DNA from 3 places in the Marinobacter sp. EVN1 genome. Region 2 is predicted to be linked to each of the others. Evidence: predicted binding sites of a transcription regulator. Region 2 holds the regulator's gene; each other region holds the start of a gene.

Region 1 (8,002 bases), on a different contig from region 2:
GCATCTGCGTCGCCGCCAATGAAAGTGTTTACTGATTCCTGGCCGTTGTTGTCAGATGTCGTGACCGTAACGCTTTCGCCGTCACCTACTCTGCCAGGAATGGCGACCAACATCTGGTTGTTCGTTTTGCTGCGAATCCCGGAGGAGCCGTCATCAGTCTGGATCCACATTACACCGCGTGGGTCGATAAAAAGTCCGTCCGGGCTTGAGAACTCGTTGTCTGGGGTGAGGCCAGAAACATTGTAGTCTGCGGAAGCATCGGCACTCGAGCCAAAAAGGAAAATGTCCCACTCAAAAGCGGTGGCGGCATGGTTTCCGTCTTGCTCGCGCCAGCGAATGATGTGGCCGTTGGAATTTACCGCACGGGGGTTTACTGCATCCAGGTCAGTGGACGGACGGTTGCTGGGATTACCGTTGGTCAATGTCAGATAAACATCGCCATTGGTGGGGTGCACCACTGCCCATTCGGGTCGATCCATTGGCGTTGCGCCCAAGACGTCGGCTGCCAGGCGGGCGCTCGCTAGAACTTCTGCCTCAGAGGCAAAGCTGTACTGGTAAGTTGTGCCGTCATCATTGTAGGTGTGGTCGCCGTTGAGCTCCGGATTGGAAATGGTCAGAGCCTTCCAGGCACCGGTGCCATCATCATTGAATACCGCAACGTAGAGTGTGCCCTCATCAAGGTATTTGTCGCCTGCCGCCAAACCACCATTGCGGTCGGACTCGGTCCACGCTGTTTTCGATACGAACTTGTACATGTACTCGCGGCGAGAGTCATCGCCCGAATAGATAACGATAGGGGCACCTTCTTTCGCTGGTGCAACCCAGGCGCCTTCATGGGAAAAACGACCCAGTCCTGTTCGTACCCTGGGCTTTTGTGTAGGGCGGAACGGGTCAACTTCGGTCACGTAGCCATGAAGGTTGGGTTCATAGCGGAAGTCCTCGGTTGCCGTTGAGCCGCTGGTGTTTACGCCAAAGCGCTGATATTGATCCCCTGGCACTTCATCCCATTGGCGGTATGCCCAGCCATTTCCACTGATGCCGTAACGTGCGAGCCAGCCCTTCTGCTTTTCGGACAGGGCATCGACATTGCCAACGCGAAAATAAGCGTACCAGTTTTCTTCTGCTGCGAGATACGTGCCCCATGGGGTGTAGCCGTTGGCACAGTTGTTCATCGTGCCGTAGCGAGTTGTTCCGGTTGGCGTCAGTTTGGTTTTGACGAAATCTTCTCCTGCAACAGGCCCTTGCATCTGCATTTCGGTGAAAACAGTCAGGCGACGATTGTAGGGTGAATCCGTGATGACGGACCACTTACCGTTCTCCTTACGAATTTCGACACAGGAGACGCCGTGCCCGTTCATCTCACGGTCAACGATTTTTTTGAGCTCTTGAATGTCGTTGGCGAAAATGGCATCTGCTTTGGCCGTCGCAGTCTCATGCAGCGTGTTGTCTTCAAGGTTTTCGTGGTTAAGAACCAGAATTCCTCGGTCGGACGCCTCGGGATCGTACTGTCCTGATGCATTCATGCCGAAGAAATGCATGCCGTCATGCTCATCGCCTGATCGACTGTCATAATCAACATCGGTTCCGTCGTTTTTGAAGGGCGCCAGGCCGGAGAACAGGGGGTCGCCTTTGGCGTAGAGAACGTCAGCTTTATAACCAGGGGGTAGAATAACCCGGTCTTCAATTCCACCCGGGATCGAAGAAAAACCCAGTTGTGTCGGGTTCATCGTAACAGAGTCCGGACTCGTGGCAGGGCTGTTTGAACTGCTGCTGCCTCCGCAGCCGCTCAGGCCCAATGAGCCAAGAACACCCACAGTGGCTGCAGACGCTGTACCAGTGAGCAGTTTACGTCGCGAAAGACGCGCTTTGATCACTTCATCAAATGGCCGATTGTTGCTTCGATTGCTGTCTTCGACTGGATGATGTCCCATTTTACTCTCCTTATGTCACGACACTGAATGGAGGACGTTTCGATTTGCTGACCAAGACGGTCGGCAGTTCGACGAAGAAAATAAGGATCGCCAAGGTAAGTGACAGTTTTGATTCAGATCGGTGACATATTGAAGAAGAAACTTTTGCAGTGGACCTATAGCCCTAAAGCACCTTGTGAGTGACGCTGAAAGGTAGCTACCGCAAATAAAGAAAATCGAGGGGCGGCCGATAGCTGATAAACACACTAAAGTAGCAGTTATTAACCCATATCATTTCTTTACTCTCAGGGATGGCCTGCAATAACAACATGCTTGCGTTAGCAATGATAAAGATGAGGGCACCATGGGTTTACTCGATCGCACTGCAATTTTATGGGGGGTGGGCATTGCTGTTGCGCTCGGTATTGCCTGCATTCTGGTGGCTCCGATGATGGGGCTCGATGCCGCGTCTCTGTTGATCGGACTCCTGGTTGGTCTCGCCGCCGCGGCCGGCTATCTGATATTGAGGGTGCTGGAACCAATAGAGCGTGGGATTAACGGCCTGAATGATGGCTCCCTGGCTGATAACCACCCGTTGCGGGCTCAATGTGCGCAGCTTCTGGCCGATGCCCGGGCTGGCAAGGCCCTGGTTGAAACGCTCTCGGCCAGTGCCGACAAGAGTGCCATCTCGGCCGCCGAAGTCTCGTTTGCGGCGGATCAGGTGAAGCAGCGCCTGGACAGACAGGTGGAAGAAACCGCCCAGATGGCCGATTACGCCGGCCAGATCACAGAATCGGTTCGGGAATCGTCGGAACAGGCCACCAACGCTGCCACCATGGCTCTGCAGAATCGCGAAGTCAGTGTGGAAGGGCGTCAGTCATTGGTGTCGGCCATTGAAAGTGTGCGCCTGGTGCATCAGCAATCGGAAGAAAACCTCCGGCTGATTCAGGCCTTGCACGAAAAATCTGGCAAGATCCAGGGCGTGACCTCAACCATTCAGGGCATTGCCGAGCAGACCAATCTATTGGCACTGAATGCCGCTATTGAGGCGGCCCGCGCCGGTGAGCAGGGGCGAGGGTTTGCGGTGGTGGCTGATGAAGTCCGGCAGTTGGCCGGGCGCACTGCCCAGGCCACCAGTGAAGTGGCGGACACCCTCGACGAAATTCAGAATGACACAACCAAGATTGTGTCCCGCATTGAATCTCTGGCGAAAACCGTGGAAGACGGGCTGACATCTGTAGAGAGCGTTGGCGGCCAGCTGGATCAGATTCGGGATCAATCCGACCGGGTTCAGCAGCAGGTTGCCCGTATTGCCGAGATCGACCAGAACAACGAGCAGAGTCTGGCCCAGGTGTTTTCGGCTATTGAGTCTGTCCGTGACCATATATCCGAAAGTGATACCAGTGTGGCATCGCTGGCGGACCAGGCTTCCACGTTGATGGAGCTGGCGGAGAAGGCGAATGCTGCCTTTGCGCTGAACAGCAGCGAAAGCTACCACCGGCCGTTTTATGAGAAAGCACTGGAAGGGGCGCAGCAGATTGGCCAGTTGTTTGAGGCGGCAATTCGAGAGGGCCGTTTGAGTGAAGCGGCGCTGTTTGACAAAAAGCGAACACCGATTGCCAACACCCAGCCCCAACAGTATTCCAGCAGCTTCGATCGGTTTACTGACCAGATGTTTCCGGCAATACAGGAGCCCATCAAGAAATCCCATGAGGCCATTGTGTTCTCCATCGCCTGCGCGCCGGACGGTTATGTGCCTACCCATAACAAGGATTTTGCCCACCCGCCGAGTGGTAATCCGGAAGTGGACCTGGTGAAAAGCCGGAGCAAGCGACTGTTCAATGATCGCACTGGCATTCGCTGCGGGAGTCATACCGAAAGTATGCTGCTCCAGACCTATCGCCGGGACACCGGTGAAATCATGCACGATCTGTCGGTGCCCATCTATGTGAACGGCAAGCACTGGGGCGGGTTCCGGGTTGGGTATCGGCCGGCGGGGAATTGATCGCACTGGGCACCCGCCAAGGCTGTGATAGACTGCCGGGGACGTAACAAGGAGAACGCCTGTGCCCGAAACCGAGTATATCCCCGCAAAACCTGACGGCCAGCAATCACAGGAGCCCAGCTCCACGAGGAATCTGGCGGTGGTGGTTTACATCCTGCAGGCGTTGTCTTTTTTCCTGGGGGGGGTGACGGCACTGGTGGGCGTGATCATCAACTACGTCAAACTGGATGATGTCCGTGGTACCTGGATAGAGCCCCATTTCCGCTGGCAGATCCGCACCTTCTGGATTGGTTTGCTGTGGACAGTCATCGGGGTGATTACCACCATGCTGATTGTGGGCTGGTTTATTCTGCTGGGTATTGCGATCTGGGTGATCTACCGAATTGTCAAAGGTGCCCTGGCCCTGAACGATGGCAAGACCCCGATTTAACGGGGTCTTGATGGCTCAGTCTTCCGTCACTTCTTCAAGGCGTAATGCGCTCAGCATGCCCGCCAGCCCCATCAGCCCCAATACCAGAATCACCGCCACGTCCGAAATCATGGAAATGGCGGCTGTGAACCCCCCGGTTACCAGCAGCAACACACCGATAACGGTATTGCTGACCGCTGTGTAGTCTGTCCGTTTGTTGCCTCCGGCCATATCCACCAGATAGGTTTTGCGCCCCAGGCGCACGCCGGCATGGGCAATACTCAGCACAAAAAACGCGACCGGATAGAACCAGGCACCGCCAAACCCGGGGCCCAGCACCAGTGCCAGAACACCAACCACCAGGCAGACCGAGCTGGCCATGGCGGCACCCCGAATCATCACTCGGCGGCTGGAGGTGTCGGCGGCCCAACCCCAGAAGCTGGCGCTCAGGGAGCTGGCCAGACTGCTGGCGAGCAGAAAGACGCCCAGCATCCAGCCAATATCGGATTCCTGTTGGGCGAGCACCACGAAATAGGGAGACGCCAGAGCCGAACACAAAAGCAGTGCACGAGTGATGACAAAATGCCTGAAGGGCGCATCGTCCCGTAGCAGCGACAGACTTTTAAAAGCCTCGTTGATCGCGTTGCCACCGCCCCCTGTTTCCCCGGCATACTCTTCCACATTGGCAAACAGAACCCCGGCAATCACCCACAGCGTAGCTGCCAGGAGCAGCAATGTGGTGTAGAACGCAATGCTGGGGTCGCCCCGATCCCAGAACAGCAGTCCTGTGAGCACCACCGTGGCGGTGCCACCAATGGTGGTTGCCAGCCCAGACAGCCGGCCCCGGCGGGTTTTGGGGATACACTTGCCCTGAACGTCTTTCATGGAGACCGAGCAGAATCCCCGGGCCAGTGAAAACACAATAAGCGCCGCGACAATGCCGCCACCGGCCGCATAGCCTTCAAGAAACCACACGCTTGCCGCCATCGCAGCCACGCTGACGGCCTGCCCGAAACTGCCCAGGGTCCAGAACCATTTGCGCACCGCCTTGCGACGCACCCAGGCGGCGATCACCATCTGCGGCACCATGGAGCCGGATTCCCGGATAGGCACCAACCAGGCTACCAGAGCCGGTGCGCCAACGGCACTCATCAGCCAGGCCAGCACGGTCTTGGGGCTGATCAGCAAGTCTCCAAGTTTGGTGAGCACATTGCTGAACAGAATCAGGAAGAAGTTTCGGGGTACTTCCAGACAGGCTTCCTCCGGGATGTCTTTACAGACCCGTGCGTCCTCTTCGTTGGCAATCAGTCCGTAGAGCTGGTCGATGGTGTCGGGTTTGGTTGCTGGCAAAGGGCCGTCCTCCGGAAAAATGTTTGCCAAGCATACCAGTTAGCTCGGGTGTGCTTAAGCCGGAGGATCAGCCAGTGCGCGTTAAACAAGGTGGTGGTCCCACTGTACCGGTAGCCGCGCGATGTCTTTCGCAGCTTGTCCGGCGCTCAGTTGCACCAGTCGGCCCTGTCCCGAGGACACCAGGAAATCGCCTCCTGCCAGAGTCTGAATGCCGGCGCAGTCATTGATGCGGGCTTTGGCAACCAGCTCCCCGGTCTTGCCGCGGAAGACAATAGCGGTGCCGCCCACGGGGGAAGCGGCGGCGATCAGGTCGTTTTCAGGATGGGCCACCACGCTGGCGATGTAGTTGCCGAGAGCGGCCTGGGTTTCCGGGTCAAAGCGATATTCCCGGAGTTGCCCATCTTCTATGCGCGCCAGCAGCGGAGGTCTCTCGTAGAGCGGTCCCTGGTACTGGTAGGCAACATAGACTTTGCCTTCGGTACTGACGCTGACGTGGCGGGAGCTCTGCTGGTGGTGGGCAGGGGCGAAGCGGCCAACGATCTGGCCGGACCGGCGATCCATCAGAATCAGGGCGGGTTGCATGGTATCCAGATTGAGTTTGATGCGGTCGTAATCAGGGTGAGTCAGAATGCCGCCCAGGCCGATGACCAGAGTGTTGCCGTCAGGATGCAGGGTAAGCTCATGGGGCCCGATGCCGGCCAGTTCAAAGGTGTCCACCCGTTTATAGTCCTGCTCGGCATCGTAGACGGCGACAATGCCTTCGCCGGGCTGGTAGCGGCTGGCCGTGGCGTAAAGCCACCGGCCATCAGGTGAGAACACGCCGTGGCCGACAAAGTGTTCGCCTTCGGGGGCCATGATGCGGTGTCTGCGTTGGCCGGTTTCTGCATCAAACACATAGAACGACCAGCCCGGTCGGCGCTCAAAAAACAGAGTATCTTTTCGGCCGGGCCGGTTACAGCCGCTGTGGCATCGGGTGTCTACCGGCGCCTGCCACTGAACGTTGCCGGATCGATCAAAGGCACTCACGCCAAAGCGTCCATCCGGCAGGCCAACCGCGCCGGCATAGCGTTCGGGCTGTGGGCCGGTTTTGCGGGGGAGCAACGAGCAGCCGGTGAAGGTGGCGGCCATACCTCCGGCGACGGTGGCTTTGATCAGGGTTCTGCGATGGATGAGCATGGGTATACCTGTTCAGTCGCCGTCACTTGAGTTGAAGCCACGCACTACGCCAAGTGCCACGGCGGCTTCGTCATTGATCAGCGTTGAAAGCTGGGAAACATCCACAAAGAGCCCTTGCAGAATGCGGAACCGCTCATCACTCTCCATGAGCGTTGCCATGGCACCATGGGCTTCCGGAAAGTTGTCAGCCACTTCCTCAAACTGCCTCTGAATGCGCTCTGCCAGTTCGGTCTCGCCGTCGGTTTTCAGTGAGGTGATCAGTCCGGGAAGGTAGAATTTCTCGAGCCCTGCCACTGTTGCTTCCACCGCCATCAGACTCTGGCCACTGCGCCAGGCATCGGTGATGTAAGGATTGCGTTTGCCATTGCCCCTTAGCCCCATGGGCTGCGCCAGCCGGCGCTCTTCCAGTATTTCAAGCGCCGTCATGCCGGCTTTGATGGTGGTGTCGCGGTATGGCCCGGTGTCCAGATAGTGTTGTTTGAAACTCGCCCAGCTGTCTGCGAGCCCCCGGGCATTACGTGCCATATGCCGGGTGACCGCCGAGAGCACCTCACAGTTTTTGGCTGCGGGCAGGGCGTTCTCTCCACTGTTGAGTTGCTCGTCGAACAGCAGGTATTCGGCCATGGGAAAGCCCTGAACCGCCACCCCGGATTGGTTGATCACCTCGGCGTTAACGGGGGCTTCGGTGCCAAGCAGATACCGGGCCTTGCGAGCGACCAGGTTTTTCGGGTCCGGCCAGAACTGGAATTGCCAGGACAGGTTGTTGTTCTCCACCGGGCCGAAGTCAACAAAGCGGACCCGCTGCCAGGCCAGGAAGGCATCGAGCCAGGCATCGTTCAGGGCCGGTCGGCTGTCGGACGTCGGTGCGTTGCAGTAGCCGACCGCCGCCGATGCCAGTTGTTCGGTTTTGGTTGCCAGCGATTCGTAGCCGTTTTGAATTGCGCCATGCCACTGTTCGCGGGCCTGGGTATCGGCGTTGGCCCCGAGTGCCGCCGTAGTGCAGACAAGCAGGGCGGAGGCGAAGAACAGTCTGGTGATCGGTTGCATAGTGGATCCTCAGAGTGAATTCAGAAAATCGATCAGGGCGCTGCGCTCCGACTCGGCCATCTGACGATAGCGGTCAGCTGCCGGCCGGGCTTCGCCACCGTGCCA
Region 2 (8,002 bases):
CGACGGCTCCTGTGCCGGGGTTGGTGCTTCCACCGCCGGTGCATCCTCGGACTCGGGTTTGGCGAGTGCATCCAGAGCTTCAATCAGTTCGTCCGGCGCGGGCGTCGGTTCTTCCCGGTTGCGGACTTCTTCGAACATGGCATTAACGTTGTCCAGCGCCTCCAGCACCACGTCCATCAGGTCCGGTGTTACCTTGCGCTTGTGATTCCGGAGAATATCAAACACGTTCTCCGCAGAGTGGCAGCAATTAACCAGTGCCTCCAGTTGAAGGAAGCCTGCGCCCCCTTTCACGGTATGGAAGCCACGGAAAATGGCGTTCAGCAGATCGCTGTCATCGGGATGCTGCTCCAGATCCACCAGCTGCTCCGACAACTTTTCGAGTATCTCGCCGGCTTCTACCAGGAAGTCCTGCAGGATCTCTTCATCAGCATCTAACGCCATGCGTCACCCTCTTTATTATCAGAATCCGAGACTGGACAGCAGATCGTCCACATCGTCCTGTCCCGAAACTACATCTTCCCGCTCATCGGCCTTGATCTGGGGCCCTACCCCTTTTTCGGCCGATTCTTCTTTTTCTTCAATCTGATGCACTGTGCCGGTCAGTTGATCAACGTGGCTGGCCATCACCACCAGACCAAGAAGGTTGTCTTCCACCTCTTTCACCAACGCGGTGACCTTCTGGATAACCTGACCGGTAAGATCCTGAAAATCCTGAGCCAGAAGGATTTCCGACAGGTTCTGGTACAGACTGTCGGAGTCTGTCGTCAGGCCAGCGAAGAACTTGTCGATGCGACCGTAAAGCTCCCGAAACTCCGCAGGCTCCATTTCACGACGGCGCAGACGCTGCCACTCATCCCGCAGGGCAACCGCTTCATCCCGCATGGCGTGAGCCACCGGCATGCTTTCCTCAACCAGATCCATGGTGCGGTTCGCCGCCTGGCTGGTCATCTGAACCACATAGGCCAGACGGTCAGAAGCGTCGCTCATCTTCGACAGCACTTCTTTCTGCTCGGCATTACGCGGGTCTATCTGGAAGTTCCGGATTGCCTCATGGAGGCTGCGGGTCAGTCGCCCCACTTCCCGATACAGACTCTGATCGCGAACCTCGCTCAGTTCATTGATCAGGGTCATCGCCTTGGCATAATTCCCGGCGTTTACATTCTCGGCCAGGTCGGAGGCCTGCTTTTGAAGCTTCTCCGCCACCTCCGGATCAAGGCCCTGATGGTTCTGTTTGGTATCACTCATGGCGAGCCATCCGACCTCTGGTTACTGGATTCGTTCGAAGATTTTCTCGATCTTTTCCTTCAGCACGGCTGCCGTGAAAGGCTTGACCACATACCCGTTCACCCCGGCCTGAGCCGCAGCCACGATCTGGTCCCGCTTGGCCTCTGCCGTTACCATCAGAACCGGCAGGTTCTTCAGGTTTTCATCAGCACGGACAGCCTTCAGAAGGTCAAAGCCCGACATGCCGGGCATGTTCCAGTCAGTCACCAGGAAGTCATACTTGCCGCTTCGGAGCATGGGCAACGCGGTGTTGCCATCGTCTGCTTCATCCGTATTGGTGAAGCCGAGATCTCGCAGCAGGTTTTTGATGATGCGTCGCATTGTGGAGAAGTCATCCACAATGAGAATTTTCATGTTCTTGTCCAATGGGACCTCCAGTCAGTAACACCCGGAATTCATTCAGCCTTTTGGAAGTCTAGCAGGCTGCTACCTTAAGCGCTTATTGTGTGGTGTTTGCGCACGTTGTAAAGCATCGTTTACCAAAAGCTACACAGCTTGCTGAAAGAGAAACACAGCACCTGGCCGATCAGTCGTTGTCACCATCCCGCCACTCGGCCAGCCGGCTGCGAAGTCGCAACGCCGCCTGGCTGTGAATCTGGCTTACCCGGCTCTCACTGACCCCTAGCACCGCACCGATTTCCTTGAGGTTGAGCTCTTCCTGGTAATACAGGCTCAATACCAGCTTTTCACGCTCAGGCAACTGCTCAATGGCGTCTGCGAGACTTCGCTGGAAAGCGCCTGAAGCAATACCGTCCAGCGGATTATCACTCGCTTCTGCTTCTTCTATCGGCAGCTCGCCGGATTCATTGAGCTCATCAAGACTAAAAAGTCTACCGCTGTTAGCGTCGGCGAGTGAGGCATGATACTCGTCCAGACCAATGCCAAGCTCTTCAGCTACTTCGGCATCCTGGGCCTCGCGCCCGGTACGATCTTCCACCTGCTTGATAGCACTGGCGATTCGCCGGGCGTTGCGATGCACTGAGCGGGGCACCCAGTCGCCTTTGCGGATCTCATCCACCATGGCGCCGCGGATGCGAATCCCTGCGTAGGTTTCAAAGGTGGCACCTTTGCCGGAAGAATAGCGCTGCGCGGCCTCCAGCAGTCCAATCATACCGGCCTGCATAAGGTCTTCCAGCTGCACTGATGGCGGCAGCCGGGCCATGAGATGAAGGGCGATTTTCTTGACCAGCGGCGCATGCTCTTCAATCAGGGCTGAAGGGCTCCTGGCGCCGGCCTGATGGTAAATTCCCAGATTTTTCGCCAATGTCATGTATCCGGTTTTCTTGTAGGACTGGATTCAGATCAGACTTCGACGAGCCGCTCCACGAAGAATTCGAGATGCCCCCTGGGAGAGGACGGCAAAGGCCAACTGTCCACTTTTTCGGCCAGAGCCCGGATAGCCAGCGAGGCTTTCGCCCTCGGATAGGCATCCAATACCGCTTTCTGTCTTTGGACGGCTTTCTTGACGGCCTCGTCGTAAGGCACGATACCTACATATTGTAGTGCCACATCCAGAAAACGCTCGGTGACCCGGGTCAGTTTTTCAAACAGATGGCGGCCTTCCTGCTCATTGCGGACCTGGTTTGCCAGGATACGGAAGCGGTTGGTGCCATAATCCCGGTTCATCAGCTTGATCAACGCGTAGGCATCGGTAATGGAAGTAGGTTCGTCGCAGACCACCAGCAGAAGTTCCTGCGAGGCCCTGAGGAAGCTGACCACCGATTCAGAAATACCTGCGGCGGTATCCACAATCAGAACGTCAATCTGGTCGCCCAGCTCACTGAAAGCGTTGATCAGGCCGGCATGTTCCATGGCGCTGAGCTGGGTCATACGCTGAGTGCCGGAGGAAGCCGGTACAATCTTGATACCACCAGGGCCATTCACCAGCACGTCTTTCAGATCACAATCGCCGCTGAGTACGTCTTGCAGATTTCGATTGGCGGTAATGCCGAGCAACACATCGATGTTGGCGAGCCCGAGATCCGCGTCCAGCAAGACAACCCGGCGCCCCTTCTGGGCCAGGGCGATACCGAGATTGACCGAAACATTGCTCTTGCCGACACCGCCCTTGCCGCCGGAAACCGCAATCACCTGAACCGGATGTGGTCTGCTCATACTGTTATCAGTCTCTTACTACGTTCTTGTACGGGCACGCGTGCCGGTGTTTTATTCTGGTCGCCAACGAGGCTCAGGCACCTTCGGCGACTGTCTGTGCGCTCTGCACGGCCTTAAGCCGTTCTACGCCCAGGCGCACTAACGGAATGGCCTCCGCCCTCTGGAGATCTTCCGGTATCTTCTGGCCATCGGTGTACCAGGCCACCGGTAAGCTGGTCTCCATAACGAACCCGAGCGCTTCGCCCAGGGTCAGGGCCTCATCAATCTTGGTCATGATGCAGCCTGCAAGGTTTGCCATCTTATAGCAATGCCACACGGATTTCATGATACGTGGCTGACTGGTGGCGGAGACCACCAGATGTGTACGGATATTGTGATCGCTGCGAGCCAACTCCGCCAGTTGTTCCTGGTAACCGCGGTCGGCACTGGTCAGGCCGGCAGTGTCAATCAGCACCAGGTGTCGATCCGATAACTCATCAAGAATGTCATCCAGGGAATGGCTCTCATCCACCACACGCACGGGCACATTCAGGATGCGGCCGAACACGAAGAGCTGCTCATGAGCGGCCACACGATAGCGGTCGGTGGTCACCAGTGCCAACGAATCCGGACCATGCTCAAGGACGTAGCGGGCCGCCAGCTTGCCAATGGTGGTGGTTTTGCCAGACCCGGTTGGCCCGACCAGGGCATAGATACCGCCGGCATCAAGCCAGTCTTCGCGACCGGTACGAACGCCGGTCGCCAGCATTTTCAGTGACTGCTTCCAGCCGTCCTCCAGACGCCCGGCCCGGTGCCGACGGGACAGAGAGCCGGCCAGCTCCGCGCCCAAACCGAACTCCTGCAGGCGCTCGGCCAATCGTTGCTGAACTGCGCTGTTGCCGGTCGGCGTGGCAGTTGCAGCCTTACCACTGACCAGATCACGCAGAGAGCTGATTTCGGCACGCATACTGGCCAGTTCATCGGCATAGCCACCGGCGCCGGATTCGCTACCCGCAAACGGCTTTGCCAGCGCTTCATCACTGGGACGTGACGCCGGAAAATCGGCAGTCTCGAAAGACAAGGACGACGCCACGCCACCTGAGGCGCCACTTCCTGCGCGCTTTTCCCGAACCTCACGAATGCGACTGCGGGACCGGTTCAGCTCCTCTTCCAGCCGACGATGCTGCTCGGCCTGCATCTCTGCCAGCCGGGAGCCGTTGGTGGCTTCAACCGCCCTATCGCCAAGACGCTGACGCGCCATGTTTTCGTCGTAGTCGAGTGCCGTCACGATCTCAACACCACCATCAACCCGGCGGTTAGACAGAATAACGGCATCCGGCCCCATTTCGTGGCTTACCTGCTTCAGGGCCTCAGCCATGGACTGCGCAAAAAACCGTTTTACTTTCATGCTGTTTCATCCTCCCACCGGCAAGCACTCTGGCTCCCCGCGATGCTCCGTCGGTTTATTGACCCACAGAAGCGACTATCGTGATCTGTTTGTTATCCGGGATTTCCTGGTAAGAGAGCACATGCAAACGCTCTACCCCGTAGCTGGCAAACTTCGCCAGTACTGGCCGCAAGGGCCCCGAAACCAGCAGGATGGCGGGCTTGCCGAGCATTTCCTGGCGCTGCACGCTGTCCTGAAGGGATCGTTGCAGCTTTTCCACCATGTTGGGCTCAAGCACCAGACCAATGTCATCCTGACCGCCGGATTGTTGACTCTGCTGAACAGACTTCAGCAATAACTGTTCCAGGTCTGGATCCAACGTGATAACAGGGATTTCGGCGTCGTTGCCACAAATACTCTGAACAATCATCCGGCGCAGCGCCTGGCGGGCTACCGTGGTCAGTACTTTCGGGTCCTGACTCTTTGGATGCACGTTCACGATGGCCTCGGCAATGGAGCGCATATCCCGCACCGGCACTTCTTCTTTCAACAGGTTCTGCAAAACTTTCAACAGGATGCTGATGGAAATCGTGGTCGGCACCAGTTCCTCCGCCAGCTTGGGCGAAATCTTCTCCAACTGGTCCAGCCACTTCTGGGCTTCTTCGTGGCCAATCAGTTCATGAGCGTGTTTCTGCAGGATCTGATTCAGATGTGTCGCCACCACGGTACTCGCATCCACCACGGTGTACCCCAGGGTCTGGGCCTGATCCTTCCTGTCGGACTCAATCCAGATGGCGTCCAGGCCGAAGGCGGGGTCCTTGCCGGCAATGCCTTCAACTTTGCCAAACACCTGCCCCGGATCAATGGCCAGCTCCCGCTCCGGATGGATCTCGGCCTCGGCAATGGTCACGCCCATCAGGGTAATCCGGTAGACGTTCGGCATAAGATCCAGGTTGTCGCGAATGTGCACCGAAGGCATGAGGAAGCCCAGATCCTGCGAAAGCTTCTTACGAACCCCTTTGATCCGACTGAGCAATTGTCCACCCTGGGATTTGTCTACCAGCGGGATCAGCCGGTAACCCACTTCCAGCCCGACAATGTCCACCGTGGCCACGTCATCCCATCCGAGCTCGCGGGTTTCCCCCGGCGCCGGCAGTGCCTGCCCCTCGCTGCCCGGACGATCCGGAGAAATTTCCGCACCCTGCCGGGCCGCACCACCAGCCATGCCGCCGCGGCCAACAAAACCACCTTCATCCTCAACCGTTTGCTGCTGTTTCTTCCAGATAAACCAGGCTGCGCCAGCGGCCAGCAAACCAAGGCCGAGAAACGCGATGTGGGGCATCCCCGGAATCAGGCCAAGCAGAATCAGGATACCGGCCGCAATGCCCAACGCTTTGGGAGCGCTGAACATCTGCTGAATGATCTGGCCACCCATGTCCTGGCTGGACGTTACCCGGGTAACCATGATGGCGGCCGACGTGGAGAGCAACAGCGAGGGAATCTGGGCAACCAGACCATCACCGATGGTCAGCAGGGCATAACGCTCCATTGCCAGACCAAAATCCAACCCGTGCTGCATCATGCCGATAGCCACACCACCAACGATGTTGATAGCCAGGATCAGCAACCCCGCAACGGCATCGCCTTTCACAAACTTCGAGGCGCCGTCCATAGAACCGTAAAAGTCCGCTTCCTGAGCGATTTCCGAACGGCGTGACTTGGCCTCGTCCTGATTGATCAGCCCGGCGTTCAGATCGGCATCAATCGCCATCTGCTTGCCAGGCATGGCATCCAGAGTGAAGCGGGCACTGACCTCAGACACCCGGCCGGCACCTTTGGTGACAACCAGAAAGTTGATGATCATAAGGATGGCGAAAACCACCAGACCAACAGCGTAGTTTCCCCCAATCAGGACTTCACCAAAGGACTCGATCACCTTACCGGCAGCATCGCCGCCCTCATGGCCGTTCAGCAATACAATCCGGGTGGACGCCACGTTCAGGCCCAGCCGCAACAGGGTGGCCACCAGCAATACCGTGGGGAAGGAGGCAAATTCCATCGGCCGCATGGCGTACACACAGACCAGCAGAATGACGATGGACAGAGTGATGTTGAAGGTGAAGAACACATCCAGCAGGAACGCCGGCATGGGCAGAATCATCATGCCAAGCAGCCCCATCAGCATCAGGGGGATGCCGAGGTTCCCCCGCGTCAGGGATTTGACGTTGTTAAGGACTAGAGCTCTGTCCATGCCGGGTCTGTCTCCACGTATCTGTGCCTGCGGGCATTTTCCGGGTCGAAAATCTGACACCGGGGGTCGCTTTCCGGGTGGTATCGCAAGAACCGTACCAGCCCTTGCAAAATTTGACGTCTGAGCACCTTTCAACGCCTGACGCAGCGGCCCAGATACGGTATCCTTTCGCCATTTGCATTATCCCGATTCAAGCCAGAAACCCGAACACACAGGTGACCCCATGCCGATCCATGAAGTGAAGCACCCTCTGATCCGCCACAAGCTCGGCCTCATGCGCCGCGCCGACATCAGTACCAAAAACTTCCGAGAGCTGGCACAGGAAGTTGGCGCGTTGCTGACTTACGAGGCCACCAAAGACTTCAATCTTCAGGAAAAAACCATTGAGGGCTGGGCCGGCCCGGTCTCCGTGGAGCAGATCCACGGCAAGAAGGTAACCATCGTGCCCATCCTACGTGCCGGTCTGGGCATGCTGGACGGTGTCCTGAGCCTGATTCCGGTGGCCCGGGTGAGCGTGGTTGGCCAGATCCGCAACGAAGACACCCTCGAAGCGGAAACCTACCTGGAAAAACTGGTAGGCGAGTTGGATCAGCGCATGGCCCTGATCATCGATCCGATGCTGGCTACCGGCGGCTCCATGATTTCCACCATCGATTTGCTCAAAAAGGCCGGTAGCACCGAAATCCGGGCTCTGGTTCTGGTGGCTGCGCCGGAGGGCGTGGAAAAGGTTCTGGAAAAACACCCGGACGTGTCCATCTACACCGCATCGGTGGATGAGCGCCTGAACGAGAAAGGCTACATTCTGCCGGGCCTGGGTGATGCCGGCGACAAGATCTTCGGCACCAAGCAGAAGGACGTCTGAGCATGCAGGACCATAACAACGATCCGGTCTGGAAACAGGCTATTGCCGGTTCCCAGATGCTGCTGGTGGCTTTTGGCGCCCTGGTACTGATGCCACTGATTACCGGCCTGGACCCGAACGTCGC
Region 3 (8,002 bases), on a different contig from region 2:
AGGCGAAGATGGCAACTGTTTCCATCTGGTGGACTCCGATCCGTATAAGGTGGGTGAGATCCTCAATATTTTCTGCGAGGCCGGCCATGCCCCCCGCATGGGTATGCGCATCGATTCCCGGATGTTCGGTTTTATTCCGCCGTTTATTCGCCAGAGCATCAAGAATCTGCCTCCGGTCAAGCGCATTACTGGTGCGCTTCTGGATGACATGGGCATTCCGCCCTCGGTGATGTCCTTCATTAATTACCCGACCCGTTTTGATACCCGGGAGCTGGAGCGGGTTCTGAAGGGCACAGACATTGAGGTGCCGCGTCTGCCGTCCTATGCCCCGGTGATCTGGGACTACTGGGAGCGCAATCTTGACCCGGATCTGTTCAAGGACCGCACCCTCAAGGGCACGGTTGAAGGTAAGGTTTGCGTGGTCACCGGCGCAACTTCGGGTATTGGCCTGGCAACGGCAGAGAAACTGGCAGAGGCCGGTGCCATTCTGGTCATTGGTGCGCGCACCAAGGAAACTCTGGATGAAGTGGCGGCCAGTCTGGAGGCCAAGGGTGGCAACGTGCATGCGTACCAGTGCGACTTTTCGGACATGGACGACTGCGACCGCTTTGTGAAGACCGTGCTCGACAATCACGGCCACGTGGATGTACTGGTGAATAACGCGGGTCGCTCCATCCGCCGCTCGCTGGCGTTGTCTTTTGACCGGTTCCACGATTTTGAGCGGACCATGCAGCTGAACTACTTTGGCTCCGTTCGGCTGATCATGGGCTTTGCGCCAGCCATGCTGGAGCGTCGCCGCGGGCACGTGGTGAATATTTCTTCCATCGGGGTACTTACCAACGCTCCGCGTTTCTCGGCCTATGTCGCCTCGAAATCCGCACTGGACGCGTTCAGCCGCTGTGCCGCTGCGGAATGGTCGGATCGCAACGTGACCTTCACCACCATCAACATGCCGCTGGTGAAAACGCCGATGATCGCGCCCACCAAGATCTACGATTCCGTGCCGACGCTGACACCGGATGAAGCCGCGCAGATGGTGGCGGATGCGATTGTGTACCGGCCCAAGCGCATTGCCACCCGTCTTGGCGTGTTCGCGCAGGTTCTGCATGCGCTGGCACCGAAGATGGGTGAGATCATTATGAACACTGGCTACCGGATGTTCCCGGATTCTCCAGCAGCCGCTGGCAGCAAGTCCGGCGAAAAGCCGAAAGTCTCTACCGAGCAGGTAGCCTTTGCGGCGATTATGCGGGGGATATACTGGTAATCGTCGTTATAAGCCAAAAAAACCCGCCTCGGCGGGTTTTTTCGTTTCAGGTTGGAGATTTCATTCCTGGGGTTCTTCTGCAATTTCGATTGGCGGCGGCGGAAACCCGCCCAGTTCACGCCAGCGATTGACGATGCCGCAGAACAGGTCTGCTGTCTTTTCCGCGTCGTAGGCGGCCGAGTGGGCTTCCTTGTTGCTGAACGGAATGCCCGCCAGTTTACAGGCCTGTGCCAGTACGGTGTGGCCGTAGGCGAGGCCCGCCAGGGTTGCGGTGTCAAACGTCGAGAATGGGTGGAACGGGTTGCGCTTGATATCGGCCCGCAGCGCCGCCGCGAAGACAAAGTTATGGTCAAACGTGGCATTGTGGCCCACCAGGACCGCTCGCTTGCAGTCGTGTTCTTTTACCGCCTTGCGGATGGGAGAAAAAATCTCGCTCAGGCCTTCCCGTTCCGGTACCGCCTCCCGTTCCGGATTCCAGGGATCGATACCGGTGAAATCCAGGGCCGACTGCTCCAGATTGGCGCCTTCGAACGGGTCGATCTGCTGCACGTGGGTTTCGCCCCGGCGCAGCCAGCCATCCTCATCCATGGTCAGCATTACGGCAGCGATTTCCAGCAGAGCATCACGTTCCGGGTTGAAGCCGGCGGTTTCCACGTCGACCACCACCGGCAGAAAGCCGCGAAAGCGCTGGGACATGGGGTGGGGCTGTTTGTTTTCGTCTGACACTCGAACTCCGATGTTCGTGGTAGTGAATGAATAGGGTTTACGCCAGGCGCCAGTTAACGGTTTCGCCAGCCTTCAACGGAACAATTCCGCCGCTGGCCAGAGGCAGGTTCTCCGGCATGGTCCAGGGTTCCCGCACCAGCGTCACGGTGTCGGTGTTCCGGGGCAGGCCATAGAAATCGGCGCCGTTGAAGCTGGCAAAGGCTTCCAGCTTGTCCAGAATGCCCAGTTCCTCGAAGATATCGGCATACAGGCCGATGGCGCCGTAGGCGGAGTAACAGCCAGCACAGCCGCAGGCGGCTTCCTTCTTGTCTTTCGCGTGTGGGGCAGAATCCGTGCCCAGGAAGAAGCGGGGATCGCCGCTGGCCACGACCTCTCTTAGCGCTTCCTGATGCTTGTTGCGCTTGAGGATGGGCAGGCAGTAAAGGTGTGGGCGAATACCGCCGACCAGCATGTGATTGCGGTTATACATCAGATGCTGCGGTGTGAGAGTTGCCCCTAGGTTATTGCCCTGATGGTTACGGACAAACTCGGCCGAATCGGCAGTGGTGATATGCTCAAGAACCACCCGGAGCGACGGGAACGCAGTCAGCGTGGGCGCCAGAACCCGCTCCAGAAACACCTTTTCCCGATCGAAAATATCGATGTCGCTGTCGGTCACCTCGCCGTGTACCAGCAACAGCATGCCGCAATCCGCCATCGCCTCCAGCACCGGGTAGATATTGCGAATGTCCGTTACGCCGGAGGCAGAGTTGGTGGTGGCGCCAGCCGGGTACAGTTTCGCTGCCACTACGCCGGCGGCTTTGGCTTCACGAATGGTCTCGGCGGTGGTGCTCTCGGTCAGATACAGGGTCATCAGGGGCTGGAAGTCCGTTCCCCGGGCCGCGGCCAGAATGCGATCCCTGTACGCCATGGCTGCGCTGGCATCGGTTACCGGCGGCACCAGGTTAGGCATGATGATAGCGCGGCCGAAGCAGGCGGCGGTGGCGGGCACCACATCGTTCAGAATGTCGCCGTCGCGCACGTGCAGGTGCCAGTCGTCCGGGCGTGTGATGGTTATCTGTCGGGTCATGAGAAGGTATCCGAAAGCGAGCGCAAAATTTCGCGGATTATATCAGAAGCGAAAAGCAGATGTTTTTAACCTGATCGTAAGTTATCCGGCTCAAGTTCCCGGTCGGGTCGCCGTTAACCGGTTAGTTCACTGGTTTAAAGGCTCCACGGGGCATTCCTATGGTTTCACCCAATTGGTTCTTCAGGCAGAGCAGATTGCTGAAATTGCTGGCGACGGCAGGGTTGATGTCATTGCCCTCTGCGCCTGTGCTGTCATCCAGTTATGGTGCCGGTATTGAAAACAGCCAGTGGTATCTCTCCGAGTCGGTCTTTGAGTGTTCCCTTGTCCATGAGGTTCCTGGCTTTGGCCGCGCCGTGCTCAGGCACCGGGCAGGGGAAGACCTGCGTTTCTATCTCGAATCGGATCTGAGTGTGATGCGCCCCGGCCAGGGCCAGTTAGTGGTTGAAGCGCCGCCCTGGCGGCCAGGAGTTCCACCGAGCCCCATTGGTGCTGTGCAGGTAACGGATAGTCCGCGCTCGGTGAACCTGGGGAATCGGGAAGCGGTGTTGATTGCCCAGGGGTTGTCCCGAGGTATGCAGCCGACAGTAACCCGAGCCGCGGTATACAGCGGCCAGCCCGTGCGGGTGCAGTTGTCGAATGTGAATTTTTCCGGCCCGTACGCCGGCTATCGTGAATGCGTTGCCAGTCTGCTGCCGGTTAACTTCGACCAGGTTCGGCGCAGCCGGGTTCCGTTTGCCAGCGGGAGTACCAGCCTGTCACAGGCAGACATGAACTTGCTCGACAATATTGTGACCTACGTGATGGCCGACAGCACGGTAGAAAGAATCTTCGTGGACGGCCATTCCGACAGTATTGGTAGCCGGATTGATAACCGCGCGCTGTCGGAGGAAAGAGCCAACGTGGTGGCCGAGTATCTCAAATCCAGGGGAATCGATGAGACTATGCTGACGGTCCGGGCCCACGGTGATCAGTATCCGGTTTCCCGCCGGCCGGCTGATAACCGCCGCACCACCATTCGTTTGCAACGCCAGGGTGAGCGCCCGGAACTGCTGCAGGCTAACGGTATGGGGAGCGAGTTTTCGGGATAGCCGGAACACGCCATCCCGAGTTTCAATATACTGCGTTCAGGACTTCCAGGTGCGCGGCCACACCCTCTGCCAGGGCTTTCAGGTGATACCCGCCTTCCAGCGTGGAGATGATGCGGTCGTTGGAGTGGTCATGGGCGACACTCACCAGCATTTCCGTTAACCATCGATAATCCTCGGTTTCCAGATTCAGCTCCGCCATGGGGTCCAGCCGATGCCCGTCAAAGCCTGCCGAGATCAACACCAGTTGCGGACGAAAATCCTGCAGTTTCTTGAGCCAGGCGGCTTCAACCGTCTTGCGGTACTCAGCCGCTGAACAGTCGGCTGCAATCGGCGCATTGACAATATTGTCGGCCTGCCGGTGCACGTGGGAATGCGGATAAAACGGATGCTGAAAGCTGGAACACATCAGTATGCGTTCATCACCACTGACAATATCTACCGTGCCGTTACCCTGATGCACATCGAAATCGACAATGGCCACCCGCTCAAGGTGATGGAAGGTGAGCGCCCGCATCGCCGCCAGGGCGATATTGTTATAGAAACAGAACCCCATCGACTTGGCACGTTCGGCGTGGTGTCCCGGTGGCCGGGCGCAGACAAAGGCGTTGGTTACCTGGCTGCTCATCACCATATCGACAGCCTGCACATTGCCCCCCGCGGCCAGCTTCGCCGCTCTCAGGGTGTCCGGCATCATCGCGGTGTCCGGGTCGGTGAACACCCGGCCCCGGGTTGGCTGCATCAGGTCCAACTGGTGCAGATAGCTTTCCGGATGCACGGTCAGCAGTTGGTCCCGGGTGATTTCTTCCGGACGAACCCAGTCCAGTTCCTGTTGCAGGTTGGTATCCGCGAGGTAGGCGAGAATGCTTGAAAGACGCTCAGGGCTTTCCGGGTGCTCCGGGCCCATGTTGTGTTTCTTGCAGTCGTCGTGGGAAAAAAATGCCGTGGTCATGGGTAATGCCTGAACCTGAATATGCTTATTATCGCTTTCATGTTATCAGGGATAACCGAAGCCTGTCGTATTTCTTTGGTCTAATAACTCGTTAGTCGATTTACATCATGAAATCGCCACCTAAGATAAGGTATACACTGATAAGCAAGCCGTTTTATTGAAGTTTGTACATTCCTGTCGCGCACACCACTGGGAGAGCCGCGTTGAGTACCCGCTATCTGGAAAGCCTGTTCAATCCTGAATCCATTGCCGTTATTGGCGCCTCGGAACGCGCTGACAACCTCGGGGGTATGGTGTTGCGGAACCTGCTGGGCGGCGGCTATCCGGGCCGGCTCGTGGTGGTCAACCAGAGCGACTACGAAAACGTGCACGGGGTGCCCTGTGTGCGCAAAGTGTCCAAACTGGATTTCAGTCCGGACCTCGCGATCATCTGTACCCCGCCGGACACGGTGCCGAAAATGATCCGCAAGCTGGGTGAATGTGGCGTGCGTACCGCCATTGTAATGACCGGGGGCATGTCCCGGACTCACAGTAAAACCGGCCAGCCATTGATGTATTCAGTACGCGATGCCGCCCGGGAGACCGGCATCCGCGTGCTGGGTCCCAACACCATCGGTTTGATGGTGCCGGCGCGGCATCTGAACGCCACCTATGCCCATATGGGGGCCATTCCCGGCCGCGTTGCCTTCGTGGGGCAGTCCGGCACCATTGCCAGTTCGGTGCTGGACTGGGCTTTTGCCAGGGGGGTGGGCTTCTCTTACTTCCTGACCCTGGGTGATGGCATGGACATCGATCACGACGACCTGATCGACTATCTGGCCCAGGACACCCAGACCCGGGCGATTCTTCTGCACATTGAAAACATCCCCAATCCCAGGCGTTTCATGTCAGCGGTGCGGGTGGCCTCCCGAACCAAGCCTGTGATTGCGGTGAAATCCGGACGGGTGCCCGAATCCGAGTGGTTTACCCATGCCTTGCCCGCTGGTATCAAACGCAGCGACCCGGTCTACGATGCCATGCTTCAGCGCGCCGGTGTGTTGAGGGTGGACGGGCTTGGCCAGATGTTTGATGCCCTGGAAACCCTGACCCGGATGCGCCCGCTGCGTCGGGAATCCCTGGCCATCATGGCCAACGGCGTGGGCCCCGGCGTATTGGCAGTGGATCGGCTGGCGGATCTCGGCGGTGAACTGGCGGAGCTGTCGGAAGATACGGTCAGGGAACTGGGAGAACTGTTGCCGCCGTACTGGACCCGCAAGAACCCCATTGACCTTAACTATGATGCCACGCCCGAGCTCTATGGCAAGGCCATCAAGATTCTGGCGAAGGACCCGAACGTGGCTAACGTGCTGGTGATGTACGCACCCACACTGATCGAAGACAGCCTGCAGATTGCCGATTCCGTGGTGCAGGCGTCCAAGGGCACCCGCCTGAACATCTTTACCTGCTGGTTGGGGCAGAGCACGGTGATGGATTCCCGGGAAGAGTTTTACCGGGCTGGGCTGCCATCGTTCTTTAACCCGGAAAAAGCGGTGATGGCGTTCATGCAGCATGTTCGGCATCAGCGCATTCAGCGGCTGCTGACCGAGACGCCCGAATCGTTTACAGACCACTTCGCCGACCGGGCCAACACCCGCAAACTGGTCGCCAGGGCCTTGCGGGATGGCCGGCGGCATCTGTCCAACCGGGAAGCCCGGCGGGTGATTTGCGACTATGGCATCAATACCATTGAAACCGTCTACTGTGATGACGTGGAAGAGGTGCTGGAGGTCTTCGCAGTCGAGCGCCGCCCCATTGATGTAACTGTTATCCACGAAGATGTGTGTTATCCGTTCCTGGATCTGAGCCCGACCCAGCGCCGCTATAAGGGCACGGTCAAAAAGCTCAACAGCGAACAGGTGATCATCGACAGCTGCCGCTTCCTGATGGACGAATATCGGGAGCATTTCCCGAAAAGCGGGTTCCTGGGTTTTGCCGTCCAGCGTTCCTACCAGCATGTTGGCGGCATCGAGTTCAGTGTGGGGATCACTCGTGATGAGGTGTTCGGGCCGCTGGTGGTTTGCGGGGCAGCCGGTGCCCAGATCAATATCATGACCGATCGCCAGATTGCGTTGCCGCCCCTGAACATGGTGCTGGCCCGCGAGCTGCTGCGGCGTACTTACATGTACAAACTGCTTAAAGAACACAGCCTGAAGCCGGAAGAGGATATCCGGGCGGTGTCCGAAACCCTGGTGACGCTGTCACAGATTGTGATCGATATACCAGAGATCAAGGGCCTGGAAATCTCGCCATTGCTATTCAATGAGCAGGGCGCCGTTGCTGTAAACATCGCCATTGACCTGGATGAACATCCGATCAAGCCCATTATCCAGCCCTACCCGCGAGAGCTGGAGGAGTGGCTGGTATTGCCCAAATCCGGTCGCCGCGTGATTATTCGCCCGGTGCTGGCGGAGGATGAGCCTGCTCATCGGCTGTTTCACGAGCATCAGTCTCCGGAATCCATCCGTTACCGATTCTTCCAGTACCGCAAGCATTTTTCCCGGGAAGACGTGGCCCAGATGGTGCAAATCGACTATGACCGGGAAATGGTGTTCATCGCCAATGCGCCCCGTGAAGATGGTGAAGGCGAAGAGACCCTGGGTACGGTGCGTACCTGGACCGATGCCGACAATCTGCGTTGCGAGTTCGCCGTCATGGTAGATGACCGGATGAAAGGCGAAGGCCTGGGCGTGGCCCTTATGCAGAAGATGATTGATTATTGCCGTGCCCGGGGCACCATGGAAATGATCGGCAATGTTTTGCCGGACAACCGGCCGATGTTGCAGCTGGCCGAGCATCTGGGGTTCGAAATCAAATACAACCCGGAGGAAGAAGTGATGGATCTGCGGCTGGTATTGAACGAGCCGCAG

What was found. Region 2 encodes FliA, which starts transcription of late flagellar genes. Its sites were predicted from a motif close to CTAAAGTTTNNNNNNNNNNNGCCGNTAA; they were not measured.
Positions count from the first base shown of each region.
Region 1: Q674_RS32730 (methyl-accepting chemotaxis protein) is a predicted target of FliA. The motif match lies at 2,137-2,164, and genes of this name have one in related genera.
Region 3: Q674_RS30230 (flagellar protein MotY) is a predicted target of FliA. The motif match lies at 3,149-3,176, and genes of this name have one in related genera.

Region 1 is NZ_AXCB01000023.1:242,982-250,983, reverse strand. It holds gene Q674_RS32735 (PhoX family protein) at 1-1,931, opposite strand, end outside; gene Q674_RS32730 (methyl-accepting chemotaxis protein) at 2,275-3,915, shown strand; gene Q674_RS32725 (DUF4870 family protein) at 3,977-4,345, shown strand; gene Q674_RS32720 (MFS transporter) at 4,361-5,674, opposite strand; gene Q674_RS32715 (DUF1513 domain-containing protein) at 5,756-6,850, opposite strand; gene Q674_RS32710 (imelysin family protein) at 6,863-7,897, opposite strand; gene Q674_RS32705 (di-heme oxidoredictase family protein) at 7,907-8,002, opposite strand, start outside.
Region 2 is NZ_AXCB01000070.1:165,211-173,212, reverse strand. It holds gene Q674_RS38045 (chemotaxis protein CheA) at 1-441, opposite strand, end outside; gene Q674_RS38040 (protein phosphatase CheZ) at 460-1,245, opposite strand; gene cheY (chemotaxis response regulator CheY) at 1,267-1,650, opposite strand; gene Q674_RS38030 (RNA polymerase sigma factor FliA) at 1,811-2,554, opposite strand; gene Q674_RS38025 (MinD/ParA family protein) at 2,587-3,399, opposite strand; gene flhF (flagellar biosynthesis protein FlhF) at 3,473-4,786, opposite strand; gene flhA (flagellar biosynthesis protein FlhA) at 4,842-7,016, opposite strand; gene upp (uracil phosphoribosyltransferase) at 7,240-7,878, shown strand; gene Q674_RS38005 (uracil-xanthine permease family protein) at 7,881-8,002, shown strand, end outside.
Region 3 is NZ_AXCB01000019.1:61,513-69,514, forward strand. It holds gene Q674_RS30215 (SDR family oxidoreductase) at 1-1,264, shown strand, start outside; gene rnt (ribonuclease T) at 1,325-1,990, opposite strand; gene pyrC (dihydroorotase) at 2,028-3,059, opposite strand; gene Q674_RS30230 (flagellar protein MotY) at 3,218-4,147, shown strand; gene Q674_RS30235 (histone deacetylase family protein) at 4,170-5,096, opposite strand; gene Q674_RS30240 (GNAT family N-acetyltransferase) at 5,300-8,002, shown strand, end outside.